Regions from separate parts of the Streptomyces sp. NPDC005494 genome, predicted to be linked through region 1. Evidence: riboswitches for the same ligand, from Rfam matches in the RefSeq annotation. Region 1 holds a riboswitch; each other region holds the start of a gene.
The links. A riboswitch is a leader RNA that binds a small molecule or an ion and turns the genes downstream of it on or off. The one in region 1 is predicted to bind cyclic di-AMP.
Positions count from the first base shown of each region.

Region 1 (4,689 bases):
TGGTCATCGGGGAGGCGGAGGTCGACCGCTTCGTGACCGCGTTCACTGCCGTCATGGACGACGCGCACAGTGGTGGCGGGCTGATGTGGGACTTCGGCAGGACGCTGGTGAAGCAGGCCGTCGCCAACCGCTGAGGGATTTGCCTCTGAGGCAATAAACTTGCCTCAGAGGAAAGATCCTGGCCCAATGGAGTCATGAATCCTTCTGACGAAGGGGTGGCCGACGAGCTTCCAGGGGTTGCGCCACGCCTGCGTGACCTGCGCCGCAACCGCGGTCTGACCTTGGAGGCCGCGGCCGGGCGGGCCGGACTCTCGCCCGCCCACCTCTCCCGGCTCGAAACGGGCCGGAGGCAGCCCTCGCTGCCCATGCTGCTCGGACTCGCCAGGGTCTACGGTACGACCGTCTCCGAGCTGCTGGGCGAGATGCCGCCCGAACGTGACGCGATCGTCCGTGGCGGTCCCCTCGAAGGCGCGCCTGGCGGCGACGGCGGCTGGCTCTACCGGCAGGCCGGAGGCTCGGGCCGGGCGATGCAGGCGCTGCGCGTGCGTGTGCCGTACGGCACCGAGGGCGACCTCGTGCGTGTGCACCCCGGGGAGGAGTGGCTGTACGTCCTCGACGGCAGGCTGCGCGTCGTGCTCGGGGACACCGTGCACGACCTCGATCCGGGTGACAGCGCGCACTTCGACTCGCTCACCCCGCACAGGATCGCCGCGCTCGACGTCGGCGGGGCGCGGCTGCTCTTCGTCCACACGCTGCTGCAGAGCCCCACCGCGGAGCTGTGCCTCGGCGGCGGGGCTCACCGTCTCTGATCCGGCACCGTCGCCGGTCCGGCACGCGCCCCAGCCTGCCGACCCCTTGTCACCCCGGCCCCCGCGGCCGGAAGAGAGGACCGTCATGTCCGATTCGGAGCACTACGACCCGCTGACCCCGCGCAGGCAGAAGAGCGCGGACACCCACGAGCGGAGGATGCCTCGCGGCGTCGTCATCCGGCTCTTCGCCTACCTGGTGGCCGGCCACGTCGTCGCGGCCTTCCTCTTCCTCCTCTTCAGCGTGGCCGGCAAGTGACCGCTGTGGCGTCCGGAGGCTGACCGCCGGCCTCAGGCGTCCTCGACGAGCCGCTCGCGCAGCTTCGCGCGGGTGGCCGCGTCGATCTTGAGTCCTTCGAGGAGATAGCGGTCCGTGCCGCCCCAGACCTCCTCGATGGTCTCGAACGCCGCCGCGAGATAGTCCGGGTGGGCGCCGAAGAGCGGATTGAGCAGTTCCATCACCTCGTCCGACATCCCTGCCGACGAGGTGTCGCTCCGCCGCACCTTGTAGCGCCGGTGAGCGTCGTTGGACTTGAGGTAGTCGGCCTCGATGGCCTCCTTCTCGACCCCGACGGCCAGCAGCGAGACCGCGACGGACAGCCCAGCCCGGTCCTTGCCCGCGGCGCAGTGCATCAACGCGGGCACACTGTCCTCGGCCAGCGCGTGCAGTACACGGCTGTGCTCGGCGGTGCGGTCCTTGATGATCGCGCGGTACGAGGCGACCATCCGCGCCGTGCCCTTGCCGTCGGCCAGGATCGAACGCAGCTGCTGGATGTTGCCGTCGCGCACCAGTCGCCAGAACTCCGCACCGTCGGCCGGGTCGGAGAGGGGAATGCTGACATTCCGGACTCCCGGCAGCTCCACGTCATGGCCGTCGAGCTTGTGGTCGGCCGCGTTGCGGAAGTCGAAGACCGTGTGCAGGCCGAGCCCGGAGAGGAAGGCGGCGTCCTCGGGGGTGGCGTGGGCGAGGTGGCCGCTGCGGTAGAGGCGCCCGTAGCGGACCCTGCCGCCGTCGACGGTGGGGAGGCCGCCCACGTCACGGAAGTTGCGGACACCGGTCAGCTCGACGTCCGTCGTCCCGGCGCCGGCCGGCGGGACCTCTGGCAGCTGCGTCACAAGGGCTCCTGTGGTGTCTGGCGTCGGCGCCGCTCGCCGACGGGGGCACGCTCGCGACGATACGACATGGCTGCACCTGCCAATCGTCTCGGGCGCGGCTCGGTGAAATGGGGTGACCGGTCGTATGGGTTGGTCAGTGAAAGCAATGACATGTCCGTATTGGTGTATTTAGTCGAACATGCTCTGCTTGTACGGGAGATGGTGTGAGGTGGGTGAGCGGGATCATATCCGTGACGGTGTGTGGCGGAGCCGCCGGTGGGTATTCCTGACGCCGCGCGGAATGCCAAGATCCGTAATCCACGGAGGGTGACGGGAATTCCGCGCGGAAATTGAAGCGCCGATTCCGGTGCGCAATCCGTGGCTTGTTCCCGGCGACCCGGCTCGCTTACGGTCACGGTCAATCCGGATGGAACGCCTAATCCTGCCGCCGTCCGGAATCCGCACCGACACACGTGTGGCAGGAGCGGGGGAACCAGGTAAGCCGCCGGCCGGAGGGATCCGGAACCGGCTCGGGGTCAAGTCGCGCACCGCGCGGCCGGGCATCTCCAGTCCGCACCCGACAGCTCACCTCGCAGGCGCCGGAGAGGAATGCCCCATGCCCGCAAAGGGTAAGCACCGCCGTACCAGGACCAGCCCGATCTCGCGCGGCATCCTCGCCGTGGGGACCGGCGGCGCCGTTCTCGCCCTGCCGCTGATCGGCGCCACCGGCGCCAACGCGGCGGAGCAGTCCGCACCGGCCGCCAAGACGGCCGCGCAGAGCGCGCCCGCCGCGGCCAAGAGCACCCCGAAGACCTACTCCGTCGTCGCCGGCGACTACCTGGCGAAGATCGCGGCGGAGAAGAAGATCAAGGGCGGCTGGCAGAAGCTTTACAAGGACAACCGCGAGGTCGTCGGCGGGAACCCGAGCCTGATCCAGCCGGGCATGAAGCTGGTTCTCGGAGCCAAGGCGTCCGGTTCCGCGGAGGCCGCGCCCTCCAAGGCCGCGCCCTCCAAGGCAGAGACGGCCGAGAAGGCGGCCGCCCCTGCCGAGAAGGCTGCCGCTCCGGCGGAGAAGACGGCGACCACGACCTCCACCGAGTCCGCCGCGTCGGAGGGCAACACCTCCGGCTACGCCGCCCCGGTCGAGAACCCCAACGTCACCACCCAGTACCGCGCCTCGGGCGCCAGCTGGTCCAGTGGCTACCACACCGGTTCCGACTTCCAGGCCGCGTCCGGCACCAGCGTCCGGTCCATCGGCCCGGGCACCGTGGTCTCGGCGGGCTGGAGCGGCTCGTACGGCAACGAGGTCGTCATCCAGCACAGCGACGGCATGTACTCGCAGTACGCCCACCTGTCCTCGCTGGAGGTCTCGGCCGGCCAGACCGTCACCGGTGGCCAGCAGATCGGTCTCTCCGGTTCCACCGGCAACTCCACCGGTCCGCACCTCCACTTCGAGGTCCGCACCGGCCCGGGCTACGGCTCGGACGTCGACCCGATCGCCTACCTGCGTTCGCACGGCGTCTCCATCTGAGACCCGGCGCCCTGAGGGCGAGGCAGGAGGGGCGGTGCGCCACGGCGCACCGCCCCTCTTCTTATTCCGGCTTTACCAAAAACTGACCGGGTGGTCTTTCTCACCACCCGTCAACCCCTTATTACGGTCGCGTAGGTCACATTCGAAGGTGCAGGATAAGCGCTTGTGGCAGACGATTCGAGAAACAACCAACGAGGCATCATCGGGTCGTACGCAGCGATTGGCGACAGCTTCACCGAAGGCGTCGGGGACCCTGGCCCGGACGGTGCGCTCGTCGGCTGGGCGGACCGGCTCGCGGTCCTCCTCGCGGACCGGCTCCCGGTCCCGCACGCGGTGGTCGCTCCTGTGGACGACACGCACGGGAACTTCCGGTACGCCAATCTCGCCGTACGCGGACGCCTCCTCGACCAGATAGTCGAGGAACAGGTCCCCCGCGCCAAGGAGCTGGCACCTGATCTGGTGAGCTTCTGCGCGGGCGGAAACGACATCCTCCGTCCCGGCTCCGACCCGGACGACGTGGCAGAACGCTTCGAACGCGCGGTCGCCGAGCTGACGCAGACGGTCGGCACCGTCATGGTCACCACCGGCTTCGACACCCGCGACATCCCGGTGCTCAAGCACCTGCGCGGCAAGATCGCCATGTACACCGCGCACGTCCGGTCCATCGCCGACCGCTACGACTGCCCGGTCCTGGACCTGTGGTCCCTGCGGTCCGTGCAGGACCGGCGCGCCTGGGACAACGACCGTCTGCACCTCTCGCCCGAGGGACACACCCGGGTCGCGCTGCGCGCCGCCCAGGTCCTCGGCCTCGACGTGCCGGCCGACCCGGACCAGGCGTGGCCCCCGCAGGCGCACCGCGGGCCGCTGGAGGTACGCCGTGACGACATCCAGTGGGCGCGTGAGTACCTCGTCCCCTGGATCGGCCGGCGGCTGCGCGGCGAGTCCTCCGGTGACCACGTCGCGGCCAAGCGTCCCGACCTGCTCCCGCTCTGACCGATCAGCGCGTGACGATCGGGAGGGGACGCCGGGCAGGGCCCGGTGTCACGAGTCCGTCCGGGGCCGCATCCCGCCCCGGACGGGCGTGCGTCCCCGACGGCCCGCCCGGCACAAGGACCGGACGGGCCGGTACGCGCTCCAGCACGCCGCCCGCGAAGACGTCGTACAACGGCAGCGTCTCCAGGTGCACGTAGCCGATGTGGCAGTCGCACACGTCGAGCGGACAGCCACGCGGACCGAGCGCCTCGCGGTAGCTGCCGT
Region 1 is NZ_JBIAJR010000002.1:3,884-8,572, forward strand. Features, by position in the region: gene ACFYQ6_RS06020 (aspartate aminotransferase family protein) at 1-134, shown strand, start outside; gene ACFYQ6_RS06025 (XRE family transcriptional regulator) at 195-809, shown strand; gene ACFYQ6_RS06030 (DUF6126 family protein) at 895-1,065, shown strand; gene ACFYQ6_RS06035 (tyrosine-protein phosphatase) at 1,098-1,922, opposite strand; cyclic di-AMP (ydaO/yuaA leader) riboswitch at 2,325-2,513, shown strand; gene ACFYQ6_RS06040 (LysM peptidoglycan-binding domain-containing M23 family metallopeptidase) at 2,518-3,432, shown strand; gene ACFYQ6_RS06045 (SGNH/GDSL hydrolase family protein) at 3,598-4,425, shown strand; gene ACFYQ6_RS06050 (STM4011 family radical SAM protein) at 4,430-4,689, opposite strand, start outside.

Region 2 (4,689 bases), on a different contig from region 1:
AGGACCGCGTCCCGGATGGCGTAGAGTTACAACCACAACGACGCGGGGTGGAGCAGCTCGGTAGCTCGCTGGGCTCATAACCCAGAGGTCGCAGGTTCAAATCCTGTCCCCGCTACTGAAGACAGAGGCCCGGATCCTTCCAAGGATCCGGGCCTCTGTCGTGTGCCCGCGCCGTCCGCGCTGCGGGCCTCTGTCGTGTGCCCGCGCCGCGCGCTTGACCTTGACGTTACGTAAAGATCTACCGTTTCCCGCATGGAGTGGTCCATCCAGGAAATCGCCCGGCAGGCCGGCACCACGAGCCGGACGCTCCGGCACTACGGGGACCTCGGCCTCCTGACGCCGAGCCGTACGGGCGCCAACGGCTACCGCTATTACGACCAGGAGGCCCTGGTCAGGCTCCAGCGCATCCTGCTGCTGCGGGAGCTGGGACTCTCGCTGCCCGCGATCAAGGACGTACTGGAGGGGCAACGGGACACCTCGGCGGCGCTGCGGTCCCATCTGCGGCTGCTGGAGCAGGAGCGGGAGCGCATCGGGCGGCAGATCGCCTCGGTGCGGACCACTCTCCACAGGACCGAGGAAGGGGAAGGGCTCATGGCCGAGGAAGTGTTCGACGGCTTCGATCACACGGTGTACGAACAGGAGGTCACCGAGCGCTGGGGCCGCGAGGCGTACCAGCGCGGCGACCGGTGGTGGAAAGGACTGGGCCCGGACGGGCGCGCGCGTTTCCAGGAGGAGCACGAGTGGATCGCCCGGGACTACGGCGAGGCCAGGGCGGCCGGTCTCGACGCGGGCTGCGACGAGGCGCAGGACATCGCGCGCCGGCACTGCGAGTGGCTCGCGGTGACCATGGAACCCACCCGTTCGTATGTAACCGGCATCGCCGAGATGTACGTCGCCGATCCGCGCTTCGCGAGGAACTACGATCGGTACGGGGACGGAACAGCCGTCTTCGTACGGGATGCACTGACGATCTACGCGCGGCACCGGCTCACCGGCTGACCTCCGGGGGCGGGCCCCGGCGCGCTCCTCCCTTCGGCCGATGACGGGTCGCGGTTCGGCGCGGCTCCGGCGAGCCTGGGTGGGGCGCGGTACCGTCCGCAGCCGTGGACGGACCGGGCAGGAGCACACAGGTGGGGAAGCGGGACGGACGGCGAACGAGCGCTGCCGGGAACGCCCGTGCCCGGCGCTTCGTGCGCGCGCTGCCCGCCCTGATGATCGGTGTCGGCGTGGTCTTCGACCTGTTGACGCCGACCGAGGTGTCCGCCGTACCGCTCTTCGCGGCGGCCCCGCTGATCGCCGCCCCGTTCTTCTCGCTGGCCTCGACCGTGCGCACCGCGGTGGCCGCGGTCCTCGTCGTACTCGCCATCCGGATCTCGGACGGCCTGCTCTTCAAGGTCGTACCGCTCACCGACCTGCTCACCCTGCTGACGGTGTCCGTACTCGCTCTCGTCATCAACGGCGTCGTGCGGCGTGGGAACGAGCAGCTGGCCTCGGCCCGGGTCATCGCGGAGACCGCGATGCGCGCCGTGCTCCCCACGCCCGAGTCACGGATCGGCGGGTTGCAGGTCGCGGCGCGCTACGAGCCGGCCCAGGCCGACGAGTTCGTCGGCGGTGATCTGTTCGCCGTGACGGACACGCCCTACGGGGTGCGGCTGGTGCTCGGGGACGTACGGGGCAAGGGACTGGACGCGGTGGCGGCGGTCGCCGTCGTGATCGGGGCGTTCCGGGAGGCCGCCGAGCAGGAGCGTTCGATCGAGGGGGTGGTCCAGCGGCTGGAGCGGGCGCTGGCGCGGGAGGGCTCACGGCGCGGCGGGTTCGACTCCGTGGAGGGCTTCGTCACCGCCGTGCTCGCCGAGATCCCGGCCGGCTCGGAGACCCTGCGAGTCGTCAACCGCGGGCACCCCGAGCCGCTGGTCCTGCAACCGGACGGGGCGGTCGACGCGCTGGCGCCGACCGTGCCGGCCCTGCCGCTGGGCATGGGGCTGGGTGCCTGGCCGGACCGTGCGGACGAGTGGCCGCTGCCGGCGGGGGCGACGTTCCTCGCGTTCACGGACGGCCTGTCGGAGGCGCGGGACGCGCACGGTGTGTTCTACGACCCGGAGGCACGGCTGCGTGGCCGGATCTTTCCGGGGCCGGAGGAGCTGCTGTCCGCACTCACCGACGACGTGCGTCTGCACACCGGGGGCCGGTCGACGGACGACCTGGCGCTGCTCGCGGTCGGCAGGCCGTCCCGGGGTCAGCCGGAGCGGCGGACGACCGTGAAGATCGTGGGGCGGGACAGTGAATGACGGACAGCGACCGTCCGTAATCGCGGGGCACCTCTCCGATAACATTTGACACACCATCAGAAACTGACAGCGTGTCGTGGGCCGCTCAACTCGCCCGTTTGAGCCCGTTTGACCCCTGAAAGTCCAGGCCAAGGCCGTGAACGATCTGCCGGAACAGCTTGGAATCGGACCCGGGTGTCTATTAACGTTCGATAACGCAGCGCGGTTGTACCTGTCGTCGCAAGAGGCGGCACCGTGCGCAGCGCCGAATTCCGCAAGGGAACCGGGGAACCACCTACATGGGGTGAATCGGGCACCTGTGTCTCGTGAGAGACGAAGGGGCCCGTAGGAGACCTTCCTGCTCCGAACCCGTCAGCTAACCCGGTAGGCGAGAAGGAAGGAAAGGAGTGCGCCCACGTGGCGTCGAATCAGCCTGCCCCCGAGGCCCCGTCACCCTTCAGGACCGACAGCCTCGGTACCGAGGACAGGACTTGGGAGGAATGGAACCCCACCGAGGAGTCCATCCGTCCCGTACGCGGTCGGCACCGTGTAGCCAAGCAGCGCGGTCTCGCCCGTAGCTCCACCGTCCTCGGCGTCGGCGTCATCGCGGCCGTCGGAGCGGGTGGCATGGCCACCGCGCAGAGCAAGCCGCCGGTCTCCATCTCCCTTCCCGATTCCATCGCGGACAATCTCCCCGACGCCAAGTCCCTTCCCGGCGTGGGCGCGTTCATGTCCGGCGACTCCGACGCGGACCAGCAGACGGTCGCCTCCTCCCCCCTCACCTCCGCCGGCATCACGGCAGCCGAGGCCGAGCAGGGAACCACCGACGCCGGCGAGGCGCTGCGCGCCCGCATCCTCCAGCAGGCCGAGCAGCAGCAGGCCGGAGCCGATGCCGAGGCCAGGGCCGCCGAGGAGACGGCGGCAGCCGAGGCAGCCGCGGCCCAGGCGGCGAAGCAGCAGACCGTGGCCGAGGCCGAGGCCGCCGCGAAGAAGAAGGCGGCGGAAGAGGCGGCGAAGAAGAAGGCGGAGGCCGAGCGCCTCGCCAAGCTCGCCGCCAGCTACGCCGTCCCGACCTCCTCGTACTACATCAGCTCGAGCTTCGGTCAGGCCGGTTCGATGTGGTCCTCCGGCTACCACACCGGGCTGGACTTCGCGGCCCCGACCGGTACGCCGGTCAAGGCGGTCCACAGCGGCACGGTGAAGTCCGCCGGCTACTCCGGTTCGTACGGCTACCGCACGGTCCTGGAGCTGGAGGACGGCACCGAGGTCTGGTACTGCCACCAGTCCTCGATGGACGTGACCGCGGGTCAGAAGGTCACCACCGGCCAGACCATCGGCCGCGTCGGGGCGACGGGCAATGTGACCGGCGCGCACCTGCACCTGGAGATCCACACCGCTGACGGCACGGGCATCGACCCGATGGCCTGGCTGCGCGGTAAGGGCCTCACGATCTGAACCCGCGCGCCGTCACGCGGCGCACCGGACCCCGGCGGCCCTGACGCACAACCCCCCGACGTCAGGGCCGCCGGTTCGGCGTTTCCCGGCTGTGTGTCCCGGTCGTTCATGCCGTCGGACCCTGTGTGTCCCGGTCGTTCATGCCGTCGGACCGTGTGTGTGCTCGTTCGTTTGTGCCGTCGGGTTCGTGCGGGCCCTCGCTGAGCTCACGCTCGCAGTCCTGACGGGCTCACGACGGCGGGGGAGCGCGGTGGCCGGCACCGTCCTCCAGGTAGGGGTTGTAGCCGCCGTAGTGGCGATGCGGCGCCGGCGGCTGCTGCGCCGCGACGGTCCCGTGGGAGAACTGACGGGGGAACGGCTGCGGAGCGGCCGGCCTGGACGGCCGTACCCGGCCCGTCGCGTGGGCGGCGTACGTCAGGGCGGGGCCCGCGACGGCCCGGCGCTGCCACAGGTGGTGCAGCAGCTCCTGCTCGCGGAGTGCGAACTCCGGCCCCGCGCCGTCGTGGCGGGCCCTTCGGCGGAGCATGGCCAGGGACGTCGCGAACGACTCGTACTCGGCGACGGCACGGGCCGCGGCCCTGCCCCGGTTCCGGTCGGGGTGGCTGTGCCAGTGCCTGGCCATGTCGCGGGCCATACCCCGCGCCCGCATCGAGGCGAGCGCGAGCGGCTCGGCGGGGGCGAGCCAGCCGGCCGCCGCGTACACCGGAAGCTCGGTCGACAGGGTGCGCAGCTCCCGCTGGCGCGACCAGATGGCCAGCCAGGTCACCAGAGCGAAGCACGGGACCATGAACGCGCCGTACACCGCGTAGAAGCCGTACGGGCCGAACGTCGACGAGCCGTTCCACACGGCGTGCATGCCCATGGCGAGGACGAGTCCCAGCAAGGGCGCCACGATCCGGCGTACGCGGTGCCGCGCGCCCCCTAGGGCCGCGATGCCGAGTCCGATGCCGGAAAGCACCGTGAACAG
Region 2 is NZ_JBIAJR010000006.1:431,297-435,985, forward strand. Features, by position in the region: tRNA gene ACFYQ6_RS20615 (tRNA-Met) at 42-115, shown strand; gene ACFYQ6_RS20620 (MerR family transcriptional regulator) at 253-999, shown strand; gene ACFYQ6_RS20625 (PP2C family protein-serine/threonine phosphatase) at 1,131-2,288, shown strand; cyclic di-AMP (ydaO/yuaA leader) riboswitch at 2,521-2,673, shown strand; gene ACFYQ6_RS20630 (M23 family metallopeptidase) at 2,685-3,722, shown strand; gene ACFYQ6_RS20635 (PrsW family intramembrane metalloprotease) at 3,952-4,689, opposite strand, start outside.
Region 2: it holds a riboswitch for cyclic di-AMP, as region 1 does, so the genes downstream of both, ACFYQ6_RS20630 (M23 family metallopeptidase) here and ACFYQ6_RS06040 (LysM peptidoglycan-binding domain-containing M23 family metallopeptidase) in region 1, are expected to answer to the same signal.

Region 3 (4,689 bases), on a different contig from region 1:
TCCTCGGTCTCACCGGAGCGGTGGGACATCATGCACTTGAAGCCGTTGCGCTGGGCCAGCTCGACGGCGTCCAGGGTCTCGGTCAGCGAACCGATCTGGTTGACCTTGACGAGCAGGGCGTTGGCCGAGCCCTCCTCGATGCCACGGGCGAGGCGCTCGGGGTTGGTGACGAACAGGTCGTCACCGACGATCTGCACCTTGGAGCCGAGCTTGTCGGTGATGACCTTCCAGCCGGCCCAGTCGTCCTCGTACAGCGGGTCCTCGATGGAGACCAGCGGGTACGCGGAGACGAGCTCCTCGTAGTACTCGGTCATCTCGGCGGCCGAGCGGGACTTGCCCTCGAACTCGTAGACGCCGTCCTTGTAGAACTCGGACGCGGCGACGTCGAGCGCGAGCGCGATGTCGCGGCCGGGGACGTAACCGGCCTCCTTGATGGCCTCGAGGATGAGGTCGAGGGCGGCGCGGTTGGACTCGAGGTTCGGGGCGAAGCCGCCCTCGTCGCCGAGACCGGTGGACAGGCCCTTGGTCTTCAGGACCTTCTTGAGCGTGTGGTAGATCTCCGCACCCCAGCGCAGGGCCTCGGAGAAGGACTCGGCGCCGATCGGCGCGATCATGAACTCCTGGATGTCCACGTTGGAGTCGGCGTGCGAGCCGCCGTTCAGGATGTTCATCATCGGAACGGGCAGCAGGTGCGCGTTCGGACCGCCGAGGTAGCGGAAGAGCGGGAGGTCGGACGCCTCGGACGCGGCGTGCGCCACGGCGAGCGAGACACCGAGGATGGCGTTGGCGCCGAGGGAGCCCTTGTTCTCGGTCGCGTCCAGGTCGAACATCGCCTGGTCGATGAGGCGCTGCTCGGTGGCGTCGTAACCGACGAGCTCCGGGCCGATCTGCTCGATCACGGCGAGGACGGCCTTTTCGACGCCCTTGCCCTGGTAGCGGTTGGGGTCACCGTCGCGAAGCTCAATGGCCTCGAACGCACCGGTGGAGGCGCCGGACGGAACAGCAGCACGTCCCGTGCTGCCGTCGTCGAGGCCAACCTCGACCTCGACCGTGGGGTTGCCCCGGGAGTCGAGGATTTCCCTGGCTACGACGACGTCGATGGACGGCACGAGGCATCTCCTTCTGGGATCTGACACTGGTTGTGCAGGGTCACTGTGGCCTTGCGGCACGAGCCTAACCGGCTCTGCCTGATCCGTCGGCCGTCCGCCCGTCCCCTGGGACGAAAAAGGACCCAAGGACCTGCATTACGGGCAAAGCTCCAGAATTTTACTGGCAAGTAACTACAACAGTTGAACGAAGGCGCGTCCCGCGGGCCCCGACGGCCGGGGCCGCCCGGCGGTGCCGCGTCCGGCCCCGAAGGGTCTCCGTGGACGGTTCCGAGGGGGTTGCGTGGACGGTTCCGCGGCGCCTGCGCGGCGCCGGACACGGCCCCGGCCCGGCGCGCAGGGGGGTGGGCGCGCCGGGCCGGGACTCCGGGGCAGGAGGAGGAACCCCGGACCACTCCGGATGGAACCTGTACCGCTTCGGTGGAACCCGTACCGCTTCAGGGCGCGGGACCCGGATCCACCTCAGGTGGGACCTGACCGTTTCAGGTGGTCCCGGCTACTTCAGGTGGAGCTGCTGACCCGGGAAGATCAGGTCGGCGTCGTCGACGATGTCGTCGTTCAGCTCGAACAGCTTCTCCCAGCCGCCCTTGACCTTCTTCGCGTCGGCGATCTTGCCGAGGGTGTCTCCGGCCTTCACCTTGTACTCGCCGTCACCCTTCTCGACCTTCTCGCCGGTCGGGGTCGTGACGGTCTTCTCGGCCTTCGGCTCCGTGCGCGTCTCGCTGCGCGAGGCGGGCTGCTCGGCCGTGCGCTCCGGCTGGGCCTTCTCGGCCGTGCCGGAGCCGGTGTCGACACCCGGGTCCACGCCGTCGTTCGTCAGGCCGCCGGCGCCGGCGCAGGCCCAGGCGCCCGGGCCCTGGAGGTCGAGGAGCTTCTCGGCCACGGCTATCTGCTGGTTCTTGGTGGCCAGGTCGGCACGGGCGGCGTACTGCGTACCGCCGGCGGCGGCCCAGCTGGACTGCGAGAACTGCAGACCGCCGTAGTAGCCGTTGCCGGTGTTGATGGACCAGTTGCCACCGGACTCGCACTGGGCGACGGCTTCCCAGGTCTGGACGGAGGCGGCCGAGGCGTTGGTGGCGCCCATCAGCGGCACGGCGACGGCGGCACCGGCGACACCGGCCAGGGTGGCGACACGGACGGCCTTGGACGGGCGACGGTGCTTGCCCTTGCTGGAAAGCAGCATGGTTCTCCTCACCGACGCCTACGAGGTGAGCTGTCGGGTTCGGGCCTGTGAGTTGCCCGGTCGCCCGCACTCGCGGACGACTTCACCCCGAGCCGTACCCGTACCCGTCTTCCGACGGCCGGGCCCGGCGCCTACCTGGGTCCCCCGCTCCTGCCTACGGCGCTTTACGCGTCGGTTCCCCTTCGGCCGACGGCAGGATTCGGCGTGACGGTCGAAGGTGCCCGCGGTGCGAGCGGCTCCGACCGTAAACACACCCAACCCCTACTTTCAAAGATGGACATAACGGCTAATCAGCACGTACTGGTGCGGGGCCGCGGATCGTTTGCGCAGGTCGGAGCCAATATGGACGGACCGGACGGACGGGGCGCCCCGATGACAGCAAAGAGACCCATGTCTCACTTACGCATAAGTGGACATAGGCCTCTGAACTACCCCTGATTCAGGGGCGTTTTCCCGCTTTGGATCAGTTGTCCGCCGAGGCCTTCGCCTGGGCATCCTGACCGTCCTTCGCATCCTGCGTGTCCTGGGTGTCCTCTGCCTCCGCCGTGAGGTCGAGGTCCAGACTCTGGCCGGGCAGGATCAGGTCCGGGTCGGAGCCCAGCTCGTCCTTGTTGGCCTCGTAGAGCGCGGGCCAGCCGCCCGGGAGCTCCTGCGCGTCGGCGATCGCCCAGAGGTTGTCGCCCGTACGGACGGTGTACGAGCCGTCCGCGTCCTGGCGCGCGTCCGCGTCGCCACGGGAGGCGTGCCGACCGGACTCACGCCCGTCCTCCAGGTCCGACTCCGCGCTCGACTCGGGCGCGGGCGTGCCACGGTGCTTACCGCCCTTCGCCGCGTCCCCCTTCGAGGTGCCGGCGGTCTCCGACTCCTCGGGCGACGGGGTGGCGGACGGCGAGGCGTCGGCACTCGCCGAGGAGTCGGCCCCGCCGGCCTCGTCCGTCCCGCCCTCGGACGTGTCCTCGGTCTTCCCTTCGGTGCCCTTGGCCGCGTCCGCCTGGGCCGAGGCCTTGGACGAGGGGGTCCCGGACAGGGACGGGCTCTCCGTGGACCCGTCGGACGGCTCGCCGCCCGGGTCGATGCCCGGCAGCGTCCCGTCCAGGGCGAGCCCGGAGATCACGGCGCAGCTGGGCCAGGCCTGCGGGCCCTTGTCGTCCAGCACCTTCTCCGCGACCGCTATCTGCTGCGAGCGGCTCGCGAGGTCGGCCCGGGGCGCGTAGGCGGTACCGCCGTAGGCCGACCAGGTGTCCTGCGAGAACTGCAGTCCGCCGTAGTAGCCGTTGCCGAGGTCGGCGCTCCACATACCGCCGCTCTCGCATTCCGCGACCCGGTCCCAGGTCGTGGCCTCGGCGGCTTGCGCGCCGCCCGCGCCCAGCAGCGGGATGGCGATGGCCGATCCGGTGACGCCTGCGGCGACGACGATGGCGGGTGCCTGGCGAGGGCGACGGTGTCTGCCGGTCGCGGAGCCCATGGGATTGCCTTCCGTGTGACTGACATGTGACGGGTGAGTCGAACGGTGAACCTAGCCCTACTCGAACGTGTGTCACAAGTCGATGCAGCGGAGATCACGTGAAAGTCACGGAGTTGACAGGCTGTCACTTTCTTCGCCGGAGCGCCCCGGCCGGAACTCCACGGGAAGCGTGCGCAGTCCACGCATGATGAGCCCGCCGCGCCACCGCAAATCGGCAGGTTCCGCAGCGAGCCGCAGGTCGGGGAGGCGGCGGAGCAGCGTCGCGAGAGCCACCTGACCCTCCAGCCGGGCCAGCGGCGCCCCCAGGCAGTAGTGGATGCCGTGTCCGTATCCGAGGTGCTGATTGTCACTCCGCGCGAGATCCAGCGTGTCAGGATCCTGGAAGCGCTCGGGGTCCCGGTCGGCGGCGGCCAGCACCACCAGGACGGGGTCCCCCGCCGCGATCTCCCGTCCGCCCAGCGTCACGGGTTCGGTGGCGTACCGCCACGTCGCGAGTTCCACCGGCCCGTCGTAACGCAGCAGCTCCTCGATGCCCGTGGCGAGCAGGTCCGTCTCCCCGGCGGCGAGCGACCGCTCCAGGCGTGCGCGCTGGGAGGGGTTGCGCAGCAGCGCGTAGGTGCCGTTGCCGATGAGGTTCACGGTCGTCTCGAAGCCGGCGAACAGGAGGATGAAGGCCATGGCGGCGGCCTCGTTCTCGGTGAGGTGCTCGCCGTGGTCGCTCGCCCGGATCAGCCCGGAGATCAGGTCGTCACCGGGATTCTCCCTCTTGCGGTGGATCAGTTCGGCGAGATAGCCACGCATCTTCTTGACCGATCTGGCCACCCCGCCGCGCGGACCGCCGCCGTGCCGGATCATCATGCCCGCCCAGTCACGGAAGTCGTCCTGGTCCTCGCGCGGCACTCCGAGCAGATCGCAGATCGCGTAGATGGGAAGCG
Region 3 is NZ_JBIAJR010000010.1:283,806-288,494, reverse strand. Features, by position in the region: gene eno (phosphopyruvate hydratase) at 1-1,109, opposite strand, end outside; gene ACFYQ6_RS27710 (transglycosylase family protein) at 1,603-2,289, opposite strand; cyclic di-AMP (ydaO/yuaA leader) riboswitch at 2,290-2,461, opposite strand; gene ACFYQ6_RS27705 (transglycosylase family protein) at 2,753-3,754, opposite strand; gene ACFYQ6_RS27700 (cytochrome P450) at 3,860-4,689, opposite strand, start outside.
Region 3: it holds a riboswitch for cyclic di-AMP, as region 1 does, so the genes downstream of both, ACFYQ6_RS27710 (transglycosylase family protein) here and ACFYQ6_RS06040 (LysM peptidoglycan-binding domain-containing M23 family metallopeptidase) in region 1, are expected to answer to the same signal.